2 regions of the Clostridium sp. 19966 genome follow, and region 1 is predicted to be linked to the other one. Evidence: a T-box and tRNA genes for the amino acid it is inferred to sense, from the RefSeq annotation. Region 1 holds a T-box; the other holds one or more tRNA genes.

Evidence for each region. The T-box of region 1 lies ahead of alaS (alanine--tRNA ligase). A T-box ahead of a tRNA ligase gene usually reads a tRNA of that ligase, here a tRNA-Ala.
Region 2: it has a tRNA-Ala gene. The T-box ahead of alaS (alanine--tRNA ligase) is inferred to sense a tRNA for this amino acid. The anticodon was not compared.

The regions. Positions count from the first base shown of each region.
Region 1 is NZ_JACTOJ010000016.1:45,475-60,878, forward strand. Features, by position in the region: gene potA (spermidine/putrescine ABC transporter ATP-binding protein) at 1-25, opposite strand, end outside; gene IAI10_RS15775 (XRE family transcriptional regulator) at 49-588, opposite strand; gene greA (transcription elongation factor GreA) at 863-1,345, shown strand; gene IAI10_RS15785 (Rrf2 family transcriptional regulator) at 1,454-1,891, shown strand; gene nifS (cysteine desulfurase NifS) at 1,906-3,075, shown strand; gene nifU (Fe-S cluster assembly scaffold protein NifU) at 3,113-3,538, shown strand; gene IAI10_RS15800 (PRC-barrel domain-containing protein) at 3,670-4,161, shown strand; gene IAI10_RS15805 (AI-2E family transporter) at 4,154-5,167, shown strand; T-box leader at 5,213-5,383, shown strand; gene alaS (alanine--tRNA ligase) at 5,469-8,114, shown strand; gene IAI10_RS15815 (IreB family regulatory phosphoprotein) at 8,351-8,605, shown strand; gene ruvX (Holliday junction resolvase RuvX) at 8,792-9,241, shown strand; gene IAI10_RS15825 (DUF1292 domain-containing protein) at 9,277-9,537, shown strand; gene IAI10_RS15830 (Fur family transcriptional regulator) at 9,568-10,020, shown strand; gene IAI10_RS15835 (ribonuclease J) at 10,039-11,706, shown strand; gene typA (translational GTPase TypA) at 11,856-13,673, shown strand; gene mltG (endolytic transglycosylase MltG) at 13,697-14,716, shown strand; gene IAI10_RS15850 (O-methyltransferase) at 14,739-15,389, shown strand; gene IAI10_RS15855 (U32 family peptidase) at 15,389-15,404, shown strand, end outside.
Region 2 is NZ_JACTOJ010000041.1:1,179-16,582, reverse strand. Features, by position in the region: gene IAI10_RS23040 (APC family permease) at 1-47, opposite strand, end outside; gene IAI10_RS23035 (glucose-1-phosphate adenylyltransferase) at 547-1,692, shown strand; gene glgD (glucose-1-phosphate adenylyltransferase subunit GlgD) at 1,707-2,825, shown strand; gene glgA (glycogen synthase GlgA) at 2,853-4,286, shown strand; gene IAI10_RS23020 (glycogen/starch/alpha-glucan phosphorylase) at 4,338-6,767, shown strand; gene IAI10_RS23015 (uracil-DNA glycosylase) at 6,803-7,396, opposite strand; gene IAI10_RS23010 (VanZ family protein) at 7,554-8,003, shown strand; gene cls (cardiolipin synthase) at 8,094-9,518, opposite strand; gene IAI10_RS23000 (penicillin-binding transpeptidase domain-containing protein) at 9,804-11,855, shown strand; rRNA gene rrf (5S ribosomal RNA) at 12,035-12,151, shown strand; tRNA gene IAI10_RS22990 (tRNA-Ile) at 12,155-12,231, shown strand; tRNA gene IAI10_RS22985 (tRNA-Ala) at 12,235-12,310, shown strand; gene IAI10_RS22980 (GntR family transcriptional regulator) at 12,483-12,860, shown strand; gene IAI10_RS22975 (ABC transporter ATP-binding protein) at 12,876-13,742, shown strand; gene IAI10_RS22970 (ABC-2 transporter permease) at 13,735-14,388, shown strand; gene IAI10_RS22965 (AraC family transcriptional regulator) at 14,541-14,951, shown strand; gene IAI10_RS22960 (ATP-dependent Clp protease proteolytic subunit) at 15,044-15,404, shown strand, end outside.

The DNA.
Region 1 (15,404 bases):
TTATATCCTGATGATTTTCACACATGCTAAACACCTCTTTCATAAAGTCTAAAAGGATGGAGGACTGCTAATCCATAATATTTTGGCCATAGAGGAACCGCTGTTTGATATATAGTGATTAACATTAGGCTTAAAGTAAAATCCTTCACCTTTTTTTACTTTGTACTTTTTATTCCCTAAATGGAGAAATATTGTTCCATTTAGAACATATCCAAATTCTTCTCCCTCGTGAGGATTATCCTCAACGGACTGCCCTCCTGAACCGAGAGTAACAAGTATTGGCTCCATTAAATTCTTTTGCGCATTTGAAACTAACCAAACTAACGAAAATTTCAACTTATCATTAGAGGTTTCAAACATATCATCTTCAGTAAAAACTACTTTTTCTTGACTATCTTCAATGAAAAATTCTGTTAAATTAGTTCCTAAAGCATGAAGTATATCATTTAAAGTAGCAATTGAGGGAGAAGTTAAATCTCTCTCAATCTGAGATATGAATCCTTTTGATAACTCACATCTGTTGGCGAGTTCTTCTTGAGTGAGCTGTTTTTCAACTCTTAGCATTTTAATTTTATTACCTATTTCCATGCTTCACCTTCTTAAAACAAAGTTATATAAAAATAATAGTAAAGCTATTGTAAACTTTAAGTTTAATTTTACTAATATATGTTATTGCTAAACTTTAAGTATAATAATACTAAACAAAGGTATTATACAAATATTGTTTATATAAATCAATATATAAATCAAAATTTTATTATATATAGAAATTTATCATAGCTGTGATAATATAGAGATAAGAATCAATTTAAACTCAAACGTAAAAGTAGGGTTTGAGTTTTTAAGAAAAGAGGTAAGGACTGTGCATAATTATTTAACTGAAGAAGTTATTAATAAGTTGCAGGAGGAAATTGAACACAGGAAAGTCGTGGTTAGAAGAAGAATAAATGATGATTTAAAAGAAGCCAGAGCTCAAGGAGATTTGAGCGAAAATTATGAATATAAAGCGGCGAAAAGAGATAGAGCTCAGAATGAAGGAAGAATAAGATATTTGGAAAGAATGATAAGAACAGCTAAAGTGGTAAATGATGATACATCTGAAGATGAAGTTGGCATAGGAAAAACAGTTGCTGTAAGTTTTATAAATGATGAGGAAGAAGAAAACTTCTTTATAGTAACAACTGTAGAGGCAGATCCATTAAATAATAAAATAAGCATAGAATCTCCTATTGGGAAGGCTATATATAGAAAACATATAGGTGAGATTGTTGAAGTAGAAGCACCAGAAGAAAAATATAAAATAAAAATAGAAAATATTTTTAGAACTGACGCAGAAGAGGAATGATTTATAAAATCTAAATAATTACAGAGAATGTTGACAAGTTTACTATGATTTGCTATTCTAATTTATAGCATAGTAAAAGACTCGGAATTAGTTAAAGGAAGTGGTTTAATGAAGCTGTCTACAAAAGGCAGATATGGAGTTAAAGCTATGGTTGATCTTGCAATTAATTATGGGGAAGCACCTATTTCAATAAAAAGTATATCTGAAAGACAAAATTTATCAGAGTACTATCTTGAACAATTATTTGCGCCGCTGAGAAAAGCGGGCTTAATTAATAGTATAAGAGGTGCACAGGGCGGATATGTACTAGCTAAACCACCTAAAGAGATAACTGTAGCAGACATAATATCTGTTTTGGAAGGACCTATAGAGATATCAGAATGTATCGACGGCATATCCTGTAGCAATGAGGATTATTGTGCTACTAGATTGCTTTGGGAAAAAATAAAAAATAGCATTGATAGTGTTATGAAAACAACTAGTTTAGAAGATATAGTTAATGATTATAATAGAATTAGTAAAAAATGCAGTCATGAAAGCAATTAAGGAAGGTGAAAGTAATGAACAAAACTATTTACATGGATTATGCAGCTACCACTTATACCAAACCAGAGGTGTTAAAGGAAATGTTACCTTATTTCAATGAGAATTTTGGTAACCCTTCTTCTATATACTCCTTGTCTAGGGTTACTAAAAAAGCTATCGATGAAAGCAGAGATAAGGTAGCAAAGGCGATAAATGCTGATTCTTCAGAAATATTTTTTACAGGTTCTGGTTCTGAAGCTGATAACTGGGCTTTAAAGGGAATAGCCTTTGCTAATAAAAATAAAGGAAATCACATAATTACAACAAAAATAGAACATCATGCTATACTTCATGCTTGTGAATTTTTAGAAAAACATGGATTTGAAGTTACTTATCTTCCTGTAGACCAGTATGGTTTTATAAAGATTGAAGATTTAAAGTCAGCCATAAAAGATACAACTATACTTGTATCAATAATGTTTGCTAACAATGAAATAGGAACTATACAAAACATAAAAGAAATAGGTAAATTATGTAGAGAAAATAAAGTATTTTTCCATACAGATGCAGTTCAAGCTATTGGAGCAGTAGAGATAGATGTTAAAGATATGAATATAGACTTATTATCAATGGCTGGACATAAATTTTATGGACCTAAAGGCGTCGGAGCTTTATACATAAGAAAAGGTGTTAGAGTAGACAATTTAATTCACGGCGGCGGACAGGAGAGAGCCAAAAGGGCAGGAACAGAAAATGTTGCCAGCATAGTTGGCATAGGAAAGGCTATAGAACTTGCCACTTCAGACATAAAAGCTAGAAATGAGAGACTGTCAGCCCTTAGAGATAAGCTCATCGATGGACTTTTAAAAACGCCATATACTAGACTTAATGGACCTAAGGGAGATAAAAGACTGGCTTCCAATGTAAATATATGTTTTGAATATATTGAAGGGGAATCAATACTTTTGTTATTAGATGATGCCGGGATATGTGCCTCCTCTGGAAGCGCTTGTACATCAGGAGCTTTAGACCCTTCACATGTGCTTTTGGCAATTGGATTGCCTCATGAGATAGCTCATGGCTCTCTTAGGTTGTCTATAGGAGATGGTACTACCGAAGAAGATGTAAACTATGTGCTTGAGGTAATTCCAGCAATAATAGAAAGATTGAGAGCAATGTCTCCATTATACGAAAATGTAAAGTAAATATAGAATTATTCACAGAATTTAAGGAGGAAAATTTATGTACAGCGAAAAGGTTATGGATCATTTTAGGAATCCGAGAAATGTAGGAGAAATAGACGATGCTAATGGTATCGGAGAAGTAGGAAATGCAAAATGTGGAGATATAATGAAAATCTACTTAAAAGTAGAAGATAATATAGTTAAAGATGTAAAATTTAAGACTTATGGCTGTGGATCTGCTATAGCATCTTCTAGTATGGCTACAGAATTAATTAAAGGAAAATCCTTAGAAGACGCATGGCAGCTTACTAACAAGGCTGTAGCAGAAGCTTTAGACGGACTTCCACCAATAAAGATGCATTGCTCAGTTTTGGCTGAAGAAGCTATACATAAAGCAATAAACGAATATAGAATATCTCAAGGCTTAGAAACTTGGGCTTACGAAGAACATGATGATATTCATGATCAAGTTCATGGAGAATAGAAAATATTTATTTAAAACCTGCTGAATTTTCAGTGGGTTTTTATTTTTGGCTATGTTTAATACTTAGGCATTATGCAAATAATATATTTGCTTTAAATATATGAATTTATGCGAGGATGTGCTGATTAGATATGTATAATGTTAAAAATTTTTATTTAAAATCCGTTGTAGATATAAATTCAAAATTTATAGGAAATATTAAGGATATATATTTAAACATAGGCTCAACAAGTGTTAATGGCTTTTCTATATTAAAAAGCTCAATTCTTAACAGAGAAGTACGAGTAGATGTAAAGGATATAATATATTACAATCATAAAATTGTAATTTCAAAGGTCACGGAGCAGGGCGGATTAAAATTTCAAGATATAAAAGGAATGAATGTTATTGATACTTGCGGCAGATCTATAGGCATATTAGAAAATATGATTTTCGACTTAAACTTTGATATTAAAGCTATCATAGTTTCACCTGGAATCGTAAGTAAACTATTTAAAGGTAAAAGAGTAATACCCATAAGCAAAATTATAATTGGAGAAAAAAATATATTATCTTTTGAAAAAGATAATGTAAGCTTAAGTAGTCTAATTCATAGTATTGGAAGTGTAGTTTGCCATGAGTAAAAGGATAAGTTATGTTATAGGAATTATAATTGTAATAATGTTGGTATATCTGCTAAGTAAAAATTTTATATTTGATGTTTTGATGCAAACCTTATTTATATCATTAGTAGTGGCATATTCATTAAAGCCTTTCCAAAATTTACTTATTCAAAAAGGGTTAACTAGAAAACTATCAGCAGCTATTTTAGTGGCTGGGCTATTTGCAATAATAATACTTATGATTATTTTCTTCGTTCCAGCATTTTTTAAAGAAGTAACTAATATCGGGAATTCACTTTATAAAGTAAGCTATATCTTAGATGATTTTTATAAAAAGTATAAAGGCTTTGCAGAGAATAGGTATGTAAATGAATTTGTCCAAATAGCTATATCTAAAGGAGAAGTTTTAATAAAAAAGTTTATAAACTCGATGATGAACGGAATTATAGAAAAGACTGGAGAACTATTTTCCTTTGCTGTAATACCTATCATGATTTATTATATATTAGCAGATGGAGATATATTGTCAAAAACTATAGTTAATTTTGTACCCGTTAGAAGCAGATCGGTATTTGTTAATTTATGCAGAGATATAAACAATATGTTATCAAAATACATAATAAGCCAGTTCTTTTTAAGCCTTATAGTAAGCACTTTAACATTTATTCTTTTAATTATACTGGGAGTAAATTATCCCTTAATACTTTCGATACTGAATGGGATATTCAATATAATACCATATTTTGGGCCTCTTTTTGGGGCTGTTCCAGCAGTTATTATAGCCTTTTTACAATCTCCTAAAACAGCAATAGTGACTATTATATTTTTAAATTTAATACAGCAGATAGAGGGAGATATTATATCGCCTAAACTTACAGGAGATATGGTAGATATGCACCCTTTATATATAATCGTACTTCTTATAGTTGGCGAAAGAATAGGTGGATTTGTAGGAATGGTATTAGCGGTACCTATAGCTGTGGCCATAAAAGTAATACTTGAAGATTTAGAAAACTATATGTATTGACATAAAAACTCTATTAAATTATAATAACATCTATAATAATTGAATATTTTAGCAATGATATGGATGAGTAAATATATTGATTCTTAAAGAGAGAAAGTGGCAGGTGAAAACTTTCAGATGAATATATTGAAGCTGCCATGGAGCTTTTATTTAAAATAAGCTGTAGAAAAATTTTTCTGCAATTAGGGTGGTACCACGGATACTTTCGTCCCTTTCGGATGAAGGTATTTTTTTATTTTATAACACAGAAAAACAAATTACTAATAACTATATTACATAGTAGCTGCAGGGAGGAAAATATATGAAAAATATGAGTTTAAACGAAATAAGAGAAGAATATCTTAAATTTTTTGAAAGCAAAGGTCATTTAAGATTACCAAGCTTTCCACTAGTTCCACAAAATGATAAAGGCTTATTGCTGATAAATGCTGGTATGGCACCTATGAAAGCATACTTTACTGGGCTTAAAAAACCGCCTAGAAGTAGAGTGACTACCTGTCAGAAGTGCATAAGAACTGGTGATATAGAAAATGTAGGCATAACTTCAAGACATGGTACTTTTTTTGAGATGTTAGGTAATTTCTCATTTGGAGACTACTTCAAAAAAGAAGTTATTCCATGGGCATGGGAGTTTATAACAGAGGTTCTGCAAATACCTAAAGAGAAATTATATGTTACTATATATATTGAAGATGATGAGGCTTTTGATATATGGACTGAGACTACTGATGTCGATCCTAAGAGAATATTTAGATTAGGAAAAGAAGATAATTTTTGGGAAATAGGACAAGGATCAGGTCCCTGCGGACCTTCCTCTGAAATACATTTTGACAGAGGAGAAGGTGCAGTAACAACTGTAGAAGAATTTGTAAAGTATGCAGATGAAGATAGAATAGTTGAATTTTGGAATTTAGTGTTTACTCAATTCGATAAAGATGAAAATGGGATTTATAATAAATTATCTCATCCTAATATAGATACAGGTATGGGACTTGAAAGAATAGCTACAATAATGCAGGGAACTAACTCCATATTTGAAATAGATACTATAAGAGCTATCTTAGATGAAGTATGCAAGGTTGCTTATGTAAATTACGGTGAGGACAAAAAGAATGATATATCCATAAGAATAATCACAGATCATGTAAGAAGTGTAACATTCATGATTTGCGATGGTGTACTTCCTTCAAATGAAGGCAGAGGGTATGTGTTAAGAAGACTTCTAAGAAGAGCAGCAAGACATGGAAAATTGCTTGGAATAGAAGGCACATTCCTTTACAATTTATGCGATATAGTTGTAGCAAATTCACAGGGTGCTTATCCTGAACTAAAAGAAAAGCTGGAATACATAAAGAGTATCGTTAAATTAGAAGAAGAAAGATTTAATGAAACAATAGATTCAGGAATAAATATTCTAAATGATTATATAAAGGAAATAGAGAGTAATAGCTCAAAAATTTTAAGTGGCTTGCATGCTTTTAAACTATATGATACTTATGGATTTCCATTAGAATTAACTCAAGAAATATTAGAGGAAAAAGGGGTTACAGTTGATTTAGAGGGATTCAATAAGGAAATGAATGACCAAAGAGCAAGAGCAAGAAAAGCAAGAGGAGAATTTAATTATATGGGAAGTGAAGAAGGAGTTTTGAATAAAATACCTTCTCAATATAATACGCAGTTCGATGGCTATGAATCCATAAAAGAAAATTCAAAGGTTATAATACTTATAAACGGTAATGAGTTTGCTGAAAAACTTGAAAAAGGCGATGTAGGAGTATTGCTTACAGAAAAAACTCCATTTTATGCTGAAATGGGAGGCCAGGTTGGAGATAAGGGGATAGCTTATTCTGATAATTTTAAAGCAATAGTAACTGATTGCAAGAAAAATGTATCTGGTAAGACACTACACTTTGTAGAAATTCTAGAAGGAGAAGTGTGTATAGGAGAGGATATTACTCTTGAAGTAGATGCAGTAAGAAGAGCAAATATAAGAAAAAATCACACAGCAACTCATATGCTTCAAGCTGCTCTAAAAGCTGTGATTGGAGAGCATGTTCACCAATCAGGATCATTAGTGGATGATGAAAAACTTAGGTTTGACTTTGCTCATTTTACAGCAGTTAGCGAAGAAGAACTTTCAAAGGTAGAGCAGCTTGTAAATGAGAATATCATGAAGGCAATTAATGTTGTTACAGAAGAGATGAGCATATCTGATGCGAAGGGAAAAGGTGCTACAGCATTATTTGATGAAAAATATGGCGATGTGGTAAGGGTAGTTTCCGTAGGAGAATTCAGTATGGAGCTATGCGGTGGTACGCATGTATTTAATTCTGGTGAAATTGGAATGTTTAAGATAGTTTCAGAAAGTGGAGTAGCAGCAGGCGTAAGAAGAATAGAGGCTATTACAGGCTTTAACGTTCTTGCAAGCCTTAACGAGAAAATTAAAGAAATTAAGGAGATTTCTTCTTTGCTCAAAACAACTCCTAAGGATGTAATAAATAAGATAAATATTAATTTAAAGGAATTGAAAGAAAAAGAAAAAGAAATAATTCAGCTTAAGAAGGAAAAAAGTAAAGCAGCCGAAGCTGAAATTATAGGTAATGTGAAGGAAATAAAAGGCATTAAGTATATAAGCACTGTCATAGATAATTTAGATCCAAATTCTCTAAGGGAGATGGGCGATAGGCTAAAGGATAATATAAAAGAAGGAATAGTTGTATTAGGTAGTGAATTTGAAGGAAAGGTTTCGATAGTTGCTATGGCTACTAAAGATGCTGTTTCTAAAGGAGTTCATTGCGGAAAACTTATAAAAGAGATATCCGCAATAGCTGGAGGAAGCGGTGGAGGAAGACCGGATATGGCTCAAGCTGGCTGTAAGGACGCAGAAAAATTGATAGATGCTATTAACTATGTTGAGAAAGTCTTGGAAAGTTCCGTAAAATAAATGTATACTTTTATTAAAAATTAGATTATAATATAATTAATAGATAAATGGCATGATTACATTATAAATATTGATGGAAATAAAACAATATTTATAAGCTGATTTATTAGATGTGATTATATGCTAATATGCGATGATATGTACATTGATACAATGCTTATATAATATGACCTTAGCTAAAATATAATAGCAAGGGGGTGTAGACTGTAGAATATAATATTTTCTACAGAAACATTATGGATAATAAACAAAATACTATGCAATTTAATTTAATAAGCGATAAAAGGGATTTAACGAAGGCTATACTAACGCAAGTATATGATTCACTAAAGGAAAAAGGATACAATCCAGTGAATCAGCTAGTAGGATATCTAATCTCAGGAGATCCTACATATATTACGAATTATAATGGTGCAAGAGCTTTGGTTCGTAAACTTGAAAGAGATGAGATTCTAGAAGAAGTATTAAAATCTTATTTAGGTATAAAATAAGAATGCCCTTTACGGGCATTTTTATTTTCCGGTGATATTTTAAATTTAAGTTAAATTATTATTTATGCATTATCAAAGATAATTTATAACTATTATTTTTGAAAAATTCACTTTTTACATAAGAAATATAGATTTAAATTTTGCAAAGCTGCCTGATTTCAGCTTAATAAGAAATGGAGAGGTTTTATGCGTATACTTGGACTTGATGTTGGTGAAAAAACTATAGGAGTTGCAATAAGTGATCCTTTAGGAATAACCGCTCAAGGAATAACAACGATAAAGAGAAAAGGTGTGAAAGCTGATATTAATGAAATCGGAAAATACGTAAGTGAGTATGGGTGCAGCAAGATAGTAGTTGGATTACCTAAAAATATGAACGGATCTATAGGTCCTTCTGGAGAGAGGATTATTAATTTTTCGGAAAAAATTAAATTTGAGTTAAATATAGAAATTGAAATGTGGGATGAAAGATTAACTACAGTAGCGGCTCATAGAGTTATGTTAGAGGGAGATCTTTCTAGAAGCAAAAGAAAAAAGATAGTGGATAAATTAGCTGCAATGTACATATTACAAGGATATCTAGACAAACTACAATTTAGTAGTAAAAATAACGTTGCTAATAATGAAAGCGAGTAAAGCTTGCTTATTAAGATAAATTAGGAGGCGATAATTTGGAAAATGAATTTGAATCAATAGTTTTAAAAGATGAAGATGGCGTAGAGAATGAATTTGATGTGATTGCTAAATTTGACATTGAAGACAAAGAATATGTAATATTAGCTCCAGTTGATGGAGAAGATGATGAAGCGGTGGCCTTTCGTATGGAAAAAGGTGAAAATGACGAATATACATTTTCAGTCATTGAGGACGATGCGGAATTTGAGATGGTTAATGAAGCATATTATACTCTTTTTCAGGATGAAGAAGAGTAATACTTATAATTTTTAGAAGAGGTTAAATATATGAATAAGCATGCTGATGAAGTAAATAAATTAAAAGATGTCTTAAAGGAAAAAGGCTATAAGCTTACTCCTCAAAGAAGAGCTATAGTTGATATGATTGTCAGCAGTGAAGGGAAACATTTAACGGCAGAAGAGATTTATGATCTCGTTAAAGTAGAATGTCCAGAAATAGGTCTTGCTACAGTTTATAGAACTATAGTTTTGCTTGAAGAGATGGGCGTAATAAGTAGATTAGATTTAGGAGATAATTGCAGCAGGTATGAATTGGTGCATGAGGAAGAAAATCACCAACATCATCATTTAATATGTACTGTTTGCAATAAGGTTATAGAAGTTGAGGGAGACTTGTTGGAGTCTTTGGAAGAAAATATTGAAGAAAAATATAAATTTAAAATAAAAAATCACAGTGTTAAATTCTACGGAATTTGCAGTGAGTGCGCAAAGAAAGAATGATATAAGGAGGATGATTGAATGAGGAGGGAGAAAGATAAAATAAAAATAATTCCCCTCGGAGGATTAAATGAGATAGGAAAAAATCTTACTGTTATCGAGTATAAAGATGAGATAATAGTAATTGATTGTGGATTGAAGTTTCCTGATGAGGAAATGTTCGGAGTTGATCTTGTTATTCCAGACGTGAGTTATTTAACAAAAAATATTGAAAAGGTGAAGGGTATATTTTTAACCCACGCCCATGAAGACCATATAGGAGCTCTTCCATATGTTCTTAAACAAGTGAATGTGCCTGTATATGGTACTAAGCTTACATTAGGCATAGTGGAAATTAAACTAAAGGAACATGGCCTTTTGAGTACTACTGAATTAGTAAGAATCAAGCCTAAAGATATAGTTAAACTCGATAATATGGCTATAGAGTTCATTAAGACTAACCACAGCATAGCTGATTCAGTGGCTATTGCAGTACACACACCATCTGGTGTTATACTTCACACAGGAGATTTTAAAATTGATTACACTCCTATTGATGGAGAAGTCGCTGATTTAGCAAGGTTTGCGGAGCTTGGTAAAAAGGGAGTATTGGCTATGCTAGCAGATAGCACCAATGTGGAAAGACCCGGATATACCATGTCTGAAAGTACAGTTGGAGAAACCTTTGACAGACTTTTAGCTAATGCAACGGGCAGAGTAATAGTAGCTACATTTGCTTCAAATATTCATAGAATTCAACAGATAATGACTGCTAGTGCAAAGTATGGAAGAAAAGTGGCTGTTTCTGGTAGAAGCATGGAGAATATAGTTGCCGTGGCTATGGAATTGGGATATATAGAAGTCGGTAAAGATGACTTCATAAGTATAGACTCAATAAATAAATATCCGCCAGAAAAAATAACCATAATCACTACTGGAAGTCAAGGAGAAGCTATGTCGGCTCTTTCTAGAATGGCTAGTAATGAACATAAAAAAGTTAATATAATTGAAGGTGACATGGTTATAATATCTGCCAGCCCAATTCCTGGAAATGAAAAATTTATTTCTAGGGTTATAAATCTTTTATTTAAAAAGGGCGCAAATGTTATATATGAAGCATTAGCTGATGTACATGTATCTGGCCATGCTTGTCAAGAGGAATTGAAACTCATGCATGCACTTGTTAAGCCTAGATTTTTTATTCCAGTGCATGGGGAATATAGACATTTAAAGCAGCATGGTGAACTTGCTGTAAAGCTTGGAATGAATAGAAATAATATTATATTAGCTGATAATGGCGATGTTATTGAAGTGAGCAGAGAAGGCATTAAAAAGAGTTCTACTGTTGCTTCTGGTCATGTATTTGTAGATGGTCTTGGAATAGGAGATGTTGGTAATATAGTATTAAGAGACAGAAAGCATCTATCTCAAGACGGAATACTTACCGTTGTTGTCACTATTGAAAAAGAATCAGGTAATGTTATAGCAGGACCAGACATAATATCCAGAGGATTCGTTTATGTAAGAGAATCCGAAGATTTAATGGAAGAAGCTAGAGTAATTGTAAAAGATGCACTTAAAGAATGTGAAGAAAAGCATATAACTGATTGGGCTACCATAAAGAGTACAATAAAGGATGCTTTAAGAAACTTCTTATATGAAAAAACTAAACGAAAACCTATGATTCTACCGATAATAATGGAAATATAATGTTTTATATTACCGAATATTATCAAATAAAGTTTTAAAAAGTTGACAAGAGTATTGTCTAGCATTAGAATAATTATGGTTAAGCTAAAATTGGATACTTCGTATCCAATTTTATTTTAACAAAAAACAAATTCCATTTGGAGGTTTATATGAATAGATACGTAAGAGAAGATATAAGGAATATAGCTATAATTGCCCACGTAGATCATGGTAAGACTACATTGGTAGATGCATTGCTTAAACAAAGTAATGTGTTTAGAAGCAATGAGAAAGTAGCAGAAAGGGTAATGGATTCAAATGATCTTGAAAGAGAAAGAGGAATAACTATCCTTTCTAAAAATACTGCAGTTAACTATGATGGCATTAAGATAAATATAGTTGATACCCCTGGACATGCTGATTTTGGCGGAGAGGTTGAAAGAGTACTCAAGCTTGTAGATAGTGTACTTTTAGTAGTTGATGCTTATGAAGGAACTATGCCTCAGACTAAATTTGTTCTTAAAAAGGCTTTGGAACTTGGATTAAAACCAATAGTTGTAATTAACAAAATAGACAGACCTGATGCAAGACCTCAGGAAGTAATTGACGAAGTTTTAGATTTATTTATTGAACTTGGTGCAGATGATGATCAATTAGATTTTCCTGTTATATATGCATCTGCAAGAGAAGGATATGCTAAAGATGAATTGGCACAGGAAAGTGAAACAATGGAACCTTTATTTAGATGTATAATAAACCATGTACAGCCACCAGAAGGTGACATCGATGGACCTCTTCAAATGCTTATAACTACTATAGATTCTAATGAATATGTAGGAAGAATAGGAATAGGAAGAATAGAGAGAGGAACTATAAAGAAAAATCAAAATGCTGTACTCATCCAAAGGGATGGAACAAAAAATAATGTAAAAGTAGCTAATTTGTATGTTTATAATGGTTTAAAAAGAGTAGATGTAACCGAGGCTTCTTTAGGCGATATCGTAGCAGTAAGCGGTATAGGAGATGTAAATATAGGAGAAACATTAGCTGACTCTTCAAATCCAGAAGCATTACCATTTGTTGATATAGATGAACCTACATTAAACATGAACTTTATGGTTAATGACTCTCCTTTTGCAGGACAAGAAGGCGAATTTGTTACTTCAAGACATTTAAGAGACAGATTATTAAAGGAACTTGAAACCAATGTAAGCTTAAGAGTAGAAGAACTATCACCAGATTGCTTCAAAGTAAGTGGAAGAGGTGAACTTCATCTTTCTGTACTTATTGAAACTATGAGAAGAGAAGGCTATGAAATTCAAGTTTCGAAACCTAGTGTTATCTTTAAAGAAGAGAACGGCAAGAAAATGGAGCCTATGGAATACCTTACTATAGACGTTCCAGAAGAATTTGTTGGAGCTGTAATTCAGAAGCTAGGACCTAGAAAAGGCGAAATGGTTAATATGACTTCTGCTATAAACGGATATACAAGAATAGAATTTATAATTCCAGCAAGAGGTATTATTGGATTCAGAAGCGAATTTATGACTGATACTAAAGGTAATGGAATAATGAATCATGTTTTTGAAGGTTACGATGAATATAAAGGTGAGATAAGCCAGAGAACTAGAGGCTCACTAGTAGTATTTGAATCAGGAGAAGCTATAACTTACGGGCTTTTCAACGCTCAAGAGAGAGGAACTCTGTTTATAGGACCAGGAACTCCTGTTTATGCAGGAATGATCGCAGGAGAGTGTTCAAGAGCTGACGATATAGAAGTTAATGTATGCAAGAAGAAGCATCTTTCTAATACACGTTCTTCAAGCGCTGATGAATCGTTAAGACTTGTACCTATTACAGAAATGTCACTAGAACAATGTCTAGAATTCATTGCAAATGATGAATTAGTAGAAGTAACTCCTAAGAATGTAAGAATGAGAAAAAGAATATTAAATGCTGATATGAGAAAGAAAGCAGCTAGAAAATAATCCTAGGGGCGGGGGGATAAAAATTGAAAAAGTTGCTTAGATGGATTGTATGCACTTGGTTAGTTTTAACAATTATTGTAGTGGCATCAATGGTTTATTACAAAGGCGTAATTAATCATCCATTAAAGATAAGTAAGCAGGAAAAATTCACTATAAAACAGGGACAAAGTGTTAGCAGTGTTATAGATGATTTGGCAGATAAAGGCAAAATAAAAAGTGCTTTATTATTAAAACTATATATAAAGACTAATAGCCAGAATATAGTATTAAATCCGGGTGATTTTGATATAAATCCTAATATGAATGTTGCAGCTTTAGTAAAATCTATGTCAAATAGCAAGGATCCTAATATGGTAAAAATAACAATCCCAGAAGGCTATACAGTGGAAAAGATCGCTGAGATACTAGATGAAAAAGGAATAATCAAAAAAAATGATTTTTTACAGAGCTGTAAAAGTTATGCCTTACCTTCTTATATAAGCAATAATCCTAATAAAAAATACGCTTTGGAAGGATATTTATTTCCTGCCACCTATGAATTTAAAAAGGGGTCCCTTGGTAAAAATGTAATAGATAAGATGATTGAAACATTTGAAGCAAATATGAAAGTTATTGCTAAAGAATGCAATGCTAATATAAGCGAATCTGATTATGAAAAATTGGTTACCATGGCATCCATAGTTGAAGGAGAAATAAAGGCTGATGATGAAAGACCAATAGCATCATCAGTATTTTACAACAGATTAAAAATTAATATGAAATTAGAGTCCTGTGCTACTGTAGAGTATGCTATAGGACAGCATAAAGATGTATTATCTGAAAGTGATTATAAATTCAATTCACCATTTAATACATATAAAGTATCAGGTCTTCCAGCAGGACCTATCTGCAGTCCAGGAAAAGCTTCTTTGATGGCTGCCATAAATCCCGCTGATACAAAGTATTTATATTTTGTATCCAAAAATGACGGTACCCATGAATTTAATGAAACCTTTGAAGCACACAATAAGGCTGTACAAAAATATCAGAGCAAGAATAAGTAGCTATAATGTGGAGGAATAAAAAATGAGCAACATTACCTATGATTATATGGAAGAATATATACAATCCTTAATCCCTGAACATGAAGGTCAATTAAAAGAATTAGAACAATATGCATTGGAAAATGCTGTTCCAATAATCCATAAGGAAGTTGCCAATTTTTTAAAATTCATGATAAATATGAAAAAACCCGTTAAGATATTGGAACTTGGAACGGCCATTGGATATTCCTCCATAATTATGTCTCTTTCTAGTAAAAATATAGAGAGAATTGATACTATAGAAAGAGATGAAAAGATGATAAAGCTGGCAGAAGAAAATATAAAAAAAGCAGATAAGCAAAATATAATTAACGTCATACAGGGAGATTGTATAGAGGTTCTAGAAAAACTTGAGGACAAATATGACTTGATTTTTATGGATGCAGGAAAAGGTCATTATAATCATTTTCTTCCAAATTGCTTAAGAGTTATGAAACATGATGGAATAATTATTGCGGACAATGCACTATATAAAGGTATGGTGGCATCAAAAGATTTAGTTATAAGAAGGAAAATAACTATAGTAAAAAGAATGAAACAATATTTAAATATGATAAGCAAGGATAATGATTTGATTACCTCAGTTATTCCAATGGGTGATGGCATTGCAATAACAAAAAGGAGAGAAAATTAATGAATAAACCAGAAA
Region 2 (15,404 bases), on a different contig from region 1:
TTAGATAAAGGCTCACCTATCAATGCATCTAAAAATTTTTTAATCATATGATTAACCTCCTAAATTCCTTAGACAGATAGAATAATTATAATATGTTTGGACATAATATCAATTTTATTATGTGACTTAAATTATTCATTTAAAGCATTTATTCCTAATGTATACGTATAAATTAACCTTAATCTTATCCTAGATAAGCAAAGATATGTTTATAAAATATTAATATGTAAAAGTTTTGTTAATTATGTATTCGATAAAAATCTCTTTTATAAATAACGATTTTAATTAATAAATTGATATTTAATAACTTATTATTCTTATATAATTTTATTAATTAAGTGTTTTTTAGCAAAGGGAGTATTAACATAAGTACAATGTAAACGCTGTCTGTATCCTTCTAATTTGTTAAAATATGGTTAACTATAAAATAAAAAATAATTATATTTTAGAATATTAAAACATTTCAAAATATTATATAATGGTAGTGTATATATATATAGTATAAATTTTCAAATTATAAAAGCAGAATAATAAGGGGGGAAAAACATGCCAAAGAAAGAAATGATAGCAATGATATTAGCTGGTGGTCAGGGCAGCAGATTAAAATTATTAACCAAAAAATTAGCAAAGCCTGCAGTTCCGTTTGGTGGAAAGTATAGGATAATAGATTTTACCCTCAGTAATTGTACCAACTCAGGAATAGATACAGTAGGAGTGCTGACGCAGTATCAACCATTTATACTTAATTCTCATATAGGAATAGGAAGCCCTTGGGATTTGGATAGAAGAAATGGGGGCGTAAGCTTATTGCCACCTTACATGGAAGAAAATGGAGGTAAGTGGTATAAGGGGACTGCCAATGCTATATATCAAAATATTGAATATGTTGATTCCTATGATCCTGAATATGTACTTATATTATCCGGAGATCACATTTATAAGATGAATTATTCAAAGCTGTTAGAATATCATAAAGAAAAGAAAGCAGATGCCACCATATCAGTAATAGAAGTACCTATAGAGGAAGCCAGCAGATTTGGCATAATGAATACAAATGAAGAGAATGTGGTGTATGAATTTGAAGAGAAGCCTGAAAAACCAAAAAGCAATAAGGCTTCTATGGGAATATATATTTTTAATTGGAAGCTTCTTAAGAAGTATCTTCACGAAGATGAAAATGATAAAAACTCTAGCAACGATTTTGGAAAAAATATAATACCTAATATGCTTGACGATGGAAAAAAATTAATTGCATATCCCTTTAAAGGATATTGGAAGGATGTAGGTACGATAGAAAGCCTTTGGGAAGCCAATATGGATCTTATAAAAGATGATAATGAGTTAGACATACATGATAATAACTGGAAGATATATTCAGCTAACCCCATAAGGCCAGCACAATATATAGGAACAGATGCAAAAGTAGAAACTGCATTAGTAGTGGAGGGCTGTTTTGTGTTAGGAGAAGTAAAAAATTCTGTATTATTTCATGGAGTATATGTGGGAAAAAATTCTAGGATTATAGACTCTGTAGTAATGCCTAATTCCAAAATAGGTGATAATGTGGTTATAGAAAAAGCTATAATAGGATCTAATTGCATTATAAGAAAAGATTGTAAAATAGGTAGCCCATCAAAGATAACTTTAATTGGACAGGGACATGAATTGAAAAAAGGCACTATAGTGGAGTAGAGAGGAGGCTTAATATGCTAAAAGATTACATGGGTATACTTAATTTAAATGAAACTGAAGAGCTTATACAAAACTTAACAAGAAATAGAACTATAGCATCAATACCAGTGGCAGGAAGATATAGAGTCATAGATTTTGTACTTTCTAATATGGTGAACAGCGGAATACAGAATGTAGGAGTATTTACTAAAAGCAAATCAAGATCCTTGGTGGATCACTTAAGCGGAGGAAGACCTTGGGACCTAGATAGAAAAAATGGCGGACTGTTCGTATTTAATTTTGGATATGGAGATCCATCCATAGAAGATATTGATATGTATAAAAATAATATTGATTATCTTCAACTTAGCAAAGAGAAAAATATTATATTAGCAAGTTCATATATGATATGCAATATAGATTATGAAAAGGCAGTGGAATACCATGAAGAGTCGGGAAATGATGTAACTATCATTTATAAAAAGGCGGCTCACTGCACTACTGATTTTATAGATTGTGATATTTTGAATGTGGATGAAGAAAAAAGAGTGTTGAGCGCAGGAAAGAATATAGGCGTTCATGATGAAGCAAACATATGTATGGAAATGTATATAATGAAAAAAAGTTTATTTATAGATCTTATTTATAAATGCTTAACTACAGGAATATGCAGAAAAATAAAACATGCTATTTATAGAAGTCTAAAAGAATATACTGTTGGTGGATATGAATTTAAGGGATATCTGCAATGCATTAATTCCATTAAATCTTATTATAGATTCAATATGCAGTGCCTTGATATGAAGGTAATAAAGGAATTATTTTTTAATAATGGACTTATATTTACCAAGGTTAAAGATGAGGCTCCCACTAAATATTGCGAAGGAAGCAAAGTATCAAATTCTCTTATAGCTAATGGATGCGTAATCGAAGGAACTGTAGAAAATTGTGTTATATCCAGAAGAGTTGTAATTAAAAAGGGAGCTGTAGTGAAGAACTGCATTATAATGCAAAATGGTATTATTGAAGAAGATGCTCAGCTTTCAAACATTATTACGGATAAGAATATAAATATAGGAAAAGAGAAAGTGCTTAAAGGCGACGAGGAAATACCTTTAGTTATAGAGAAGGTAGATGCTTGGAAAAAATATTAATAAAAAAATAAATTTAGGAGTGATTATATGAGGATATTATTTGCAGCATCAGAGTCACATCCATTTATAAAGGTTGGAGGGCTTGGGGATGTAGCCTATGCTCTGCCTAAGGCTTTAAGAAAAATAGGTGTAGATGCCAGAGTCATAATACCTAAATATGGTGTCATAGCGGAAAACATGAGAAATTCCATGCAGCATATAGCAAGCTTTAATGTGCCGGTAGGATGGAGAAATCAATATGGCGGCCTTGAATATATGGAATATGACGGTGTTCCGTTTTATTTTATAGATAATGAATATTACTTCAAAAGAGATGGGATATACGGGTACTATGATGATGGAGAAAGATTTGCTTTTTTCTCCAAGGCTATTTTAGAAGCTGTAAGATACATGGGAGATTTTAAACCTGATGTGATACATTGCAATGATTGGCATACGGCAGCGGTAATACCTCTTTACAAGGCTTTCTTTCAATGGAATTATCCTTATAATAATATAAAGACTGTGTTCACTATACATAATCTTAGGTATCAAGGAGTTTTCGGAAAAGAAACCTTAGGTGACCTTTTAGGATTAGGGTTAGACTATTACGAAGAGGATAAAATGAAGTTTTATGATGCCATTTCATTTATGAAAGGCGCACTTAATATGGCAGATAGGATTACCACTGTGAGCTCAACTTATGCAGAAGAGATAAAGACAGAATATTATGGTGAGCATTTAGACGGACTGTTAAGATATCGATCCTATGATTTATGGGGAATAGTTAACGGTATAGATACAGATATATTTAATCCAGAGAAAGATGGAGAAATAGCTTATAATTTTAATGGAGATAAGCTGGAAGAAAAGCTGAAAAACAAAGAGGTACTTCAGAGCAAGCTTGGTCTTGCTGTTAATAAGAATATTCCTATGATAGGTATGGTAACTCGACTTGTAGATCAAAAAGGATTGGACTTAGTAGCTTGTGTTATGGAAGATATATTGAAGATGGAACTTCAGCTTGTAGTTCTTGGAACTGGTGACAGGGCTTACGAGGATATGTTTAGATATTTCGCATGGAAGTATCCTAATAAAATGTCTGCAAATATATTTTTCAGCAATGACTTATCAAAGATGATATATGCTTCCTCCGATATGTTTCTTATGCCTTCCCAATTTGAACCCTGCGGTATAGGGCAGTTAATATCACTAAGATATGGAAGTCTGCCCATAGTGCGAGAAACAGGAGGACTTAAGGATACCGTACATCCATATAACGAATTTACTGGGGAAGGTAATGGTTTCTCTTTCTCTAATTATAATGCTCACGATATGCTGTATACAATTCAGAGAGCTGTTCATTATTACTACGATGAGAAAAAGATATGGAACAGTTTGGTGAGAACGGCTATGTGGGAAGATAATAGCTGGAGTAAATCAGCCAATAAATATGTTGAACTTTATAATAGCATGATGTAGAATATTATCGTAATATCATGAATATTCAGAAAAATACTAGAGGTGACTGTTATGTATATAGATAAAGAAACGTTTAAAAGAGATTATAAAAAGAAAATCACCACTATGTTTTCAGAAGATGTAGAAGAGTCATCTGAGCTACATAAATATCAGGCACTGGCAGCTCTAATTAAGGAATATGCAGCAGAAAATATAGTGAAAACAAGAAAGCAGTATGTAGAAAAGCAAGAAAAGCAGGTATATTATTTCTCTATGGAGTTTTTAATAGGAAGACTTCTGATGAGTAACCTTATAAATCTAGGCATACAGGATGTGTGCGAAAAAGCTTTAAAGGAGCTTGGAATTGATTTAAAGGAATTAGAAGACCAGGAAACAGATGCTGGGCTTGGAAATGGAGGCCTTGGAAGGCTGGCAGCCTGTTTTTTAGACTCTATGGCTTCCCTGGGAATTGCGGGTAATGGCTGCGGCATAAGATATAACTATGGATTATTTGAACAGAAAATCATAGATGGCTACCAGGTAGAAATACCAGATAACTGGCTGAAGGATGGCAACATATGGGAAATAAGAAAAGAAAATAAAGCAGTAGAGGTAAGGTTCGGAGGCACAGTAGAGACAAAATATGAAAACAATAAGTTAAGCTTTGTTCACAAAAATTATGAGCCTATTATAGCAGTGCCATACGATATGCCCATAATAGGATACAAAAACAATACCGTGAATACCTTGAGACTTTGGAGTGCTGAACCAGTTGGAAGAGAATTCGATTTTTCATCTTTCAGCAATGGTGATTACAGCAAGGCTGTGGAATATAAATCTTGGGTGGAATCTATTTCTCAGATACTGTATCCGGATGATTCTAAGGTAGAGGGACGAATACTAAGATTGAAGCAGCAATACTTTTTTGTTAGTGCAGGCATGCAAAGCATAATCAGAAGCTATAAAAAGTTAAACCTTCCTATGCAAAGACTTGATGAACACATAGCAATTCATATTAATGACACTCATCCTTCCGTAGCTGTGGCAGAACTTATGAGAATTCTTGTAGATGAGGAAGGCATGTCTTGGGATGAAGCATGGAGAATAACAACTCATACTATGGCATATACAAATCATACTATACTTTCCGAGGCTCTTGAAAAATGGTCTGTAGACATGTTTAAAAAAATTCTTCCAAGAATATATATGATAGTTGAAGAAATAAATAGAAGATTTATTGAAGAGCTGAGAGCAAAGTATCCTAATGATGAGCAGAGAATAAGAAATATGGCTATTGTGCAGGATGGAACTGTTAGGATGGCGCATTTGGCCATAGTTGGAAGTCATTCAGTAAACGGTGTGGCAAAGCTTCATACAGAGATATTGAAAAAACAGGAGCTTTCTAATTTTTATAATTATTTTCCGGACAAATTTAACAATAAAACTAATGGAATAACTCACAGAAGATGGCTGATTCAGGCTAATCCAGGACTTACCAAAGTAGTTTCAAGTGCTATAGGCACAAAATGGATATATATGCCTACTGAGCTTAGAAGACTTATGAGTTATTCTAAGGATAAGAATTTTCAAGAAAAAATAGCCCAAGTTAAGCTTGACAATAAAATAGATTTCTCAAATTATATTAAAAATCACTATAACATAGATGTTGATCCTAATTCTATATTTGATGTACAAGTTAAGAGGCTTCATGCTTATAAAAGGCAGCTTATGAACTTGTTTAATATAATGGATCTCTATAATAGGCTGAAGGAAAATCCAGATTTAGATATAGTTCCAAGAACTTTCTTATTTGGTGCTAAGGCAGCTCCAGGATATTATCTAGCAAAGCAAATCATAAAACTTATAAATACAGTGGCTAATAAGATTAATAACGACATGTCCATAAAAGGTAAAATAAAGATTGTATTTTTAGAGAATTATAGAGTATCCTTGGCTGAAAAGATAATACCTGCTGCGGATTTAAGCGAGCAGATATCCACTACCACAAAAGAAGCTTCAGGAACAAGTAATATGAAGTTTATGATGAATGGTGCAGTTACAATAGCCACATTAGATGGAGCCAATATAGAAATTAAGGACGAGGTTGGCGACGATAACATCGTAATATTTGGAATGAGGGATTATGAAGTACTGAATTATTATAAAAATGGCGGCTATTCAGCTATGGAATGCTATAATAATGATGTGAGACTTAAAAAAATTATAGATTCCTTAATAGATGGCTCTCTTGGGGTGTCACCTAGCGAGTTTAGAATGATATATGATTCTTTGCTTTATCAGAATGATGAGTATTTTGTTCTTAAAGACTTTGATTCCTATGTAAATGCACAAAATAGAGTGGATGAGCTATATAAGAATAGAGCTAAATGGAATGAAATGTGCATATCTAATATTGCTAATTCAGGAGTATTTGCCAGCGATCATACCATTATGGAATACTCAAAAAATATATGGAATACCAAGCCTTGTATAATATTATAGTATGTTTGAAATTAAAAAGTGGCAAAAGCCACTTTTTATACTTCTTTAAGAGCTTTCCCTAGCTTTTGCCAATCTTCTTCATACATATTTTTAAAGGCTTCATTTCTGTTATATGTAAGTGCAGAAGGGTGATACATTGGAAATACATATTTTTTCAGACTGTCATTGAAAACTAGACTTCCATGACAGTCTCCTATGCTTTTGAAATCAGTAAGCCTTTTAAGAGGTATATTCCCTAAGGTTACTATGATTTTAGGGTTTGCTAGAAGTATTTCCTCGTCCAGTACACTTCTGAAGAGCTCCACCTCTGAGGTTTTTGGAGTTCTATTGCTTACGCTTTCCCTGCCATTTTTGCCTTCTTTTATTTTTATAGGTCTAAAAAAGCAGCTGTTGGTTATTCTTATATCTTTTCTTTCGATTCCTATGGTTTTCAAATATCCTTCGAAGGTTTTTCCGGCCATGCCGACAAAAGGCTTTCCCTGTTCAATCTCAGTTTTACCAGGCGCTTCTCCAACGAACATTATATCTGCAGGAATTGGTCCATCGCCAGTTATCCATCCGCCAGTGGGTTCCTCTTTATAATTCTCAGCTATATATTTTATTTTTTCTATAATCTCAGTGTATTTCATAATTAAAATCTCCTTTTTAGCCGCAAATAGGTAATTTTATTACTTGTATTATGCCATATAAATATTATTTTTCATACAAAAAGTTAATATAAGTGTTGTTCCATATGATTTTACGGAGTAGAATAATATAAAACATTTTTATGCGGAAGGAAGCAACATGGATAAACGAAGAATAAAGCTTTTTCTATTAATTATTTGGCTGATTTTAATATTTATGTTTTCCAATCAGCCAGCAGTGGTATCAGACGGGAATAGTCACTTTGTCATATACATATTTGATAAATTAGGCTTGAATATGGAGTCTGTTTTTGGGAACATGGCTGATTTTTTAGTAAGAAAAGCCGCTCATTTTTCAGAGTATTTTATATTGTATATTTTAATATTTAATGTGATGAGAGACGGATATACAGGGAAAAAACTATTTCTGCTATCACTTTTAGGAGTTTTTTTATATGCTTGCACAGATGAATTTCATCAGATATTTATTCCTGGAAGAACAGCTAAATTCAGAGATGTGCTCATCGATACTTCAGGAGGAGCAGTTTCTATGTGCTTAACATACTTGTTTTTATTATGGAAAAAATCTGTAAAGGTATATAATAAGTAATCTCTGAACTATGTTTTGGAGAACATATCCTCCCGAACTAAAGGAAGTTTTAAATCAGTGTAAAGATCAACACTGGTTTAAAACAGAACCTTATAATAAAGAAGAAAATATCCTGGAAAATCCCTCCAAAAGGGCAGTATGGATAGGAATTCTATCATAATCATCCACATTCACCTTTTGGCTTAAGCTTAAATCGTTCATAAACTGTGTTTCTAATTCTTCGGTTACCTCTTTATCATATATTAAAGCATTGATTTCATAGTTAAGTTCAAAGCTCCTTATATCCATATTGGCAGTGCCAACTGTGCTCACCTTTCCATCTATTGTAACCACTTTTGCATGAACGAAAGCCTTATCATCATAAAGGTAAATTTCAGCTCCGGATTTAGCTAAATCTGCAAGATAAGTTCTAGAGGCATAATGTACAATAACATGATCATAGGAGCCAGGAAATAAAATTTTTACATCTATTCCTCCTAGGGAAGCAATTCGTATAGCCTCCAATATATCATCACTAGGTACAAAATATGGTGTAGTTATATATATGTGATCTCTTGCCATAGTTATCATTTTCATGATAGCCTGTTCAATGGAGGGATATCTTGAATCTGGTCCACTCTTTATAAGCTGCATAAGTTTATTGCCGTTTCCGTCTACAGCTTTAAAATAATCCTTAAAGTCTTCTCCGTGAAAAGATGTTTTCTTATCGGCTTCTCTTATAGTAATATAATCATCTATAAAGACAGCCTGCAGGCCTAGGACAAAATCGCCCTTTACCATTAAGTGGGTGTCTCTCCAAAAGCCAAGTTTACCTTTCCCTAAATATTCATCACCTATGTTTATGCCTCCCACAAAGCCTACTTCACCATCGATTACAACAATTTTTCTATGATTTCTATAATTAATCTGAGTATTAATGGCTCTTAATAAAGGAGCTAGAAAATAAGAGTACTGTACTATTTCTATTCCTGCTGCTCTCATTTCTTTCAAAAAGCTCTTTTTAACTCGAATGGCGCCCACTCTATCCATAATAAAGCGAACTTTAACCCCTTCATTGGATTTTTGTATGAGTATATCTTTTATTTCGTTTCCTATGCCATCACTATTTACTATATAGTATTCCATATGAATGTGATGTTTAGCCCTTTTTAGCTCTTTTTTTAACGCTTTAAATTTCTCTTCGCCATTATTAAATATTTTAACTTCATTGCTAACAAATAAGGGAGATTCACTGTTGTTGGCTAGAAGTTCTATTAAAGGGAAATATTCCATATCAGAAAGCTTGTTTATTGCACTAAATATCAGCTCTTGCATATCAGGAGAAAAATTTGCTCTTAATTTATGTCTTTTCCAATTTCTACCCAAAAATACGTATAACACTATAGCCAAAGGAGGTATTATTATAAAAATCAGCAACCAAGCTATTGTTTTTTCAGGCTTTTTTCTTTCTAAAATAATAAGAGAAATAGAAAAAGCGGCATAAATAAAGAAGCCTATATAAAAAATAATATTCATAAGATATACCTCCAACAAAATTACTATGATAAAAGTATTTCATTATATTATTGCTCTGTCAATGAAAGTTAATTAATTTAACCCTTCTTGTTTTGGAGGAATATATGTTTTTAAATAGAATATGTGGTATAATTAACCTCTAGTAGATGATATAATGAAGGTACATGATTGATAGTGTAAATAATTATTTCACCAAAAAGCTTTAAGGATTCTAAGAATTTTTGTTAGTTTAAATATAAAATTTTGCTTAAAGCTTAATTAAATTATATATAAGGAGTGGAGAGAGTGAAGGGCAAAAAGCTATTTATTGCTGGAGGAGTATTGGCAGTAATCGCAGTAGGTTTGGCAGTGGTGGTTTTATCTTCAAGACCTAAAGTTAAACCAGCTGAAACCTTTAAGGCGTATCAAAAGGTTTGGGAAAAACAAGACTTTAAAGGAATGTATAATCTATTATCTGCAGATGCCAAAAAGAAAATATCCCAAGATGATTTTGTTAAGAGATATCAAAATATTTATAATGGAATAGAAGCTGCTAATATAAAAGTTAAATATGGTAATATAGATGACATAAAAGGTGAGAACAATCAAGCGGACATACCATTTTCAGTGAACATGGACACATTAGCAGGCAGTGTTCAGGTATCAAAATATGATATGAAGCTTAAGGAAGAAAAGGTTAATGATAAGGAAACTTGGACAGTTGACTGGAATCAAAAACTTATTTTCCCGAATTTGGGTGATAACGATAAAGTAAAAGTAAATGTAACAAGTGCCAAGAGAGGACAAATACTAGATAGAAATGGAAAGGCATTAGCTACAAATGGTACCTTGAATTCAATCATTATAATACCTAGCAAATTTAATACTGTAAAGGATAAGGCTGTACCTGAGATAGCTCAAATTCTTGGAATTTCTCAGGACACAATAAATAGTAAGCTTAAAAATGCAGGCAGTTCCAGTAATTATATACCGCTTGTTACTTTATCTGCTGATGATAAAGATAAAGCAACTAAGCTTACAGCCATAGATGGTGTTCAGTATATGAAGGTACAGGGCAGAATATATCCTGGAGGAGAGGCTTTTGGAAGTCTCATTGGATATACTGGAGCTATAACTGCCGAAGAATTAAAGGCTCACACCGGAGAAGGCTACACTGCTCAGGATAAGATAGGAAAAGCTGGCTTAGAACAGGTTTATGAGAAGAGGCTTAGGGGGCAAAAAGGCGGTGAAATCTATATAGCTAAGGATGGGAAAACTGATGACGCATCTAAAGAGGTAATAGCTAAGAAAGATGCCAAAGATGGAGAAGACATAACTATAGCAGTAGATTTTGATACTCAGCAGAAGATATATAGTGAGATGAAAAATGATGCTGGAGCTTCTGCAGCTATAAATCCTAAAACCGGAGAAATCTTGGCGCTTGTAAGCTCACCATCCTATGATTCCAATTTATTTTCTACATACATACCAGACAGCGTCAGCACTGCATGGAAGAATGCAGGAGATAAAGATCCTTTCAATAATAGGTTCAAGGCGGTTTATTCTCCAGGATCTACCTTCAAGTTAGTTACTGGTGCTATAGGCTTAAAAACCGGAGCAATAAAAGCTGATGATAAAATAGATATAAAGGGTACCTCCTGGCAAAAGGATAAAAGTTGGGGAAGTCATGTGGTTACTACACTTGAGGATCCAGGACGACCTATGAATCTTCAGGATGCATATGTGTATTCACACAATATTTATTTTGCTATGGCTGCTCTTAACATAGGCAAAGACAAGTTTGAAAGTGAAGCTAAAAACTTTGGAATAGGAGAAAAGCTACCTATAGATTACCCGATAGCACAATCTCAATTATCCAATAAAGGGCTGACCTCAGATGAACTTATTGCTGATACAGGGTATGGTCAAGGAGAAGTCTTGCTAAGTCCTATTAACTTAGCACTTATCTATAGTTCCCTTGCTAACAATGGAGATATGATGACACCAGTGTTAGAACTAAAAGGGCAAGTAACTCCTAAGGTTTGGAAGGAGAAGGCTATAGATCCTACTTATGTAAAGACACTTACAGATGATTTGACGCAAGTCGTGGAAAATCCTGCGGGAACAGCTTATACAAATCCTGCTGGAAGAGTAAAAATACTTGGTAAAACTGGAACTCCTGAATTAAAGCAAAATCAAAATGACAAGAATGCAGAAGAGAATGGCTGGTTTGTTGCCATGAATACGGATAATCCAAGTTTTGCTATAGCTATGATGATACAAAATGTTAAAAACAGAGGAGAAAGTCATTATGTTGTTCCTATTGTTAAGAGAATAATAGATGACAGGGTTAAATAGCAGGGAGTCTTTATCAATAATAAATTGCCGCAGAGCTATAAAAATTATGCGGCAATTTCTATTTTTCATATTGATATAGGCTGCGAAGAAATTTGAATAATTTTATAAAAAATTGTTGACAGTTTAAATTAATCTAATTATAATAAACTTTGTAATCCGTTAGAGATGGATTATGTGTATCTGGTGGTTATGGAACAGCTGTTACACCCGTTTCCATTCCGAACACGATGGTTAAACGCTGTATCGCCAAGAGTACTGCCCGGGAGACTGGGTGGAAGGGTAGGACGTTGCCAGGTAATGGATCTTTAGCTCAGTTGGTTAGAGCAACCGGCTCATAACCGGTCGGTCCGGGGTTCGAGTCCCTGAAGGTCCACCATTTGGGGGTTTAGCTCAGCTGGGAGAGCACCTGCCTTGCACGCAGGGGGTCAAGGGTTCGAATCCCTTAATCTCCACCAAATAAAAACCATGAACTTTTAGTTCATGGTTTTTTCGTTTTGTAAAATATTAAATAGTTTAAGATATTATAGGTTTAAGAACCCCAAAATTATTTTTTACTTGACATAGTAATGTCTAACTGTATATACTGTACATATACGGCGTACAGACTCTTTTGCAAAGGAGAAAGCAATGAGAATATTAATTTCAAATTCATCAGGAGAACCCATATATGAACAGATAACTAATCAATTAAAAAACCTAATATTTAGTGGGGACATAATGGAAGGTGAGTTGCTTCCATCCATAAGAAGCTTGGCTCAGGAGCTCAAGATAAGTGTTATAACAACCAAAAGGGCATATGAGGAATTAGAGAGGGAAGGCTTTATATATACGGTTCCAGGGAAAGGCTCATATGTGACTGAGCAAAACAAGGAGCTTCTTAGGGAAAAAAGGATGAATCTTATAGAGGAAAAGCTTATGGAAGCTATAGAGGAGAGCAAGCTTTTAAATTTAAGCTTGGATAATATAAAAGAAATGCTAGAGATTTTATATAATAATGAGGATTAATTTGTGGAGGTTACTATGGAAAATATTTTGGAGGTTAATAATTTAACTAAAGAGTACAAAGGCTTTAAACTTAACAACTTGAGTTTTAAACTTGAAAAAGGATATATCATGGGTTTTATAGGACCAAACGGTGCAGGTAAAAGCACTACAATAAAGCTTATAATGAATCTGGTTAAGAAAAACTCAGGCGATATAAAAATATTTGGTATGGATAATGTGCAGGCCGAAAAGAAGATCAAGCAGAGGATCGGTCTAGTTTATGATGAAAACTACTTTTATGAAGAATTGACTTTACTTGAGATGAAAAGACTAATAGCACCTTTTTATAGCAAGTGGAGTGATGAAACTTTTCATAAATATATATCTGATTTTAATTTGCCTAAAGACAAGAAAATTAAAGAGATTTCAAAAGGAATGAAAATGAAATATTCTCTGGCTATAGCTTTATCCCATGATGCGGATTTAATTATAATGGATGAGCCAACTTCAGGATTAGATCCTGTATTTAGAAGAGAGATGCTGGATATACTTTATGAAATAATTCAAAACGAAAATAAGGCTATATTTTTCTCTACACATATTACCACTGATCTTGAAAAGATAGCAGATTATATCACGTTTATAAATAAAGGGGATTTGGTATTTTCTGATACTAAGGATAATATACTTGAAAGCTACGGGATAGTGAAAGGAGATAATTCACTTTTAAGCTCTGAAGAAGAGGAAGACTTTATTAGCATAAGGAGAGGAAGCTATGGCTTCGAAGCTTTGACTAATAATATAAATAAGATAAAACGTAGATACAGAGATAAAGTATTATTTGAGCCAGCCAACCTAGAAGATATAATGGTTTATACGGTTAGGGGGAAGAAAAATGTATAATTTAGTGTTTAAGGATTTTTTGATACAGAAGAAAAATATATTAATATCCTTACTTTTAGCGTTAGCTTATACCTTCATGTTTTCATCTAAAATGCCAAGCTATGTAATTTATTTAGCAATACCTATAATGATAACATATCTATTAATGATGAATGCGTGTAATTACGACGATAAGAATAACTCTCAAATATTATTTTGCAGTATCCCTATAAATAGAGAAGACCTAGTGGTGGCAAAATATATAACTTCTTTTGCATTCTTTATCATGGGGATTTGTGAAGTATTACTCAGCTTCTATGTATTAGGAATATCAAATATAGTGCGTATAAATGGCGAAATAAAGCTTTCTTATATAATGATTGGCGTTATAATAATAGCAATTGGTTCCGCTGTTTATTATCCTATATATTTTAAGCTAGGATATGCAAAATCGCAGTTTTTTCTTGTAGCAATATTTTTTGCAGGCTTTTTTGGTCCAATGTTTATAGAAGAAATAGTAAAGTCAAATAAATTTGCATCAGTATTGGTGAATATATCGTCAGCACCTCAAGCAATACTTTATTCATTAGCTATAGCTATAGTATTAATTATCTTAATTATATCAATTTGGATTTCTATAAGAATCTATAAAGCAAAAGATTTGTAGAAAAAGCCGTGTTTTAAAGCAGTCTTAAAAATCATCACTGATGTAAAATATAATCTAACACTAACACAAATAAAAAAGCAAAGAATGTCAAGAAAGTAGTACTGGAATTATATATAATTTATATATAGCTTTTATGAATGGAGGTTTGCCATATGGATTATAGCCATAGGATTCAGGAATCGGTTGATTACATTGAGAAAAACCTGACAGAAAAAATAGAGCTGGAGGAGTTATCAAAAAAGGCTTTTCTTTCTAAATATTATTATCATAGAATCTTTCATGCACTAGTAGGAGAAGCGGTTATGGAATATATAAGGAAGAGGCGGCTAAGCGAAGCTGCTAAGGATTTACTTGAAAGCAAGGATAAGATCTTAGATATAGCATTAAGGTATCAATTTGGTTCACAAGAAGCTTTTACAAGAGCCTTTAAGAAAATGTTTCAGGTATCTCCTAAGGAATTTAGAAAGAATGAAGGGAAAATTCTATTATATAAAAAGTATAGCGCAATCAGCTCAAAGGATATAAAACCATCAATGGAAAGCTCTATTTTCATGGCGGCTTAAGTTCTAATTCAAGGCTCTGTTTTAAGTGAGGCTTATTTTCAATGCTTAATTTTCTTAAAACATGGTCTGATTTAAGAGTGAGAGGTGATAGTATGAGTTACGTTCCAGTAGTTATTGAACAGACTAACCACGGAGAAAGATCTTACGACATTTATTCAAGACTTTTGAAGGATAGAATTATAGTTTTAAGTGATGAAATAAATGATGCTACTGCAAGTATTATAATAGCTCAGATAATTTTCTTAGAATCACAAGATCCAGATAAGGATATAATTTTTTATATAAATAGTCCTGGAGGATCAACTACAGCAGGGCTTGCCATATATGATACTATGCAGTATGTAAGATGTGATGTGTCTACTATATGTATAGGTATGGCAGCTAGTATGGCATCTGTGTTACTTGCTGCGGGAGCTAAAGGGAAAAGATATGCACTTCCTAATAGTGAAATAA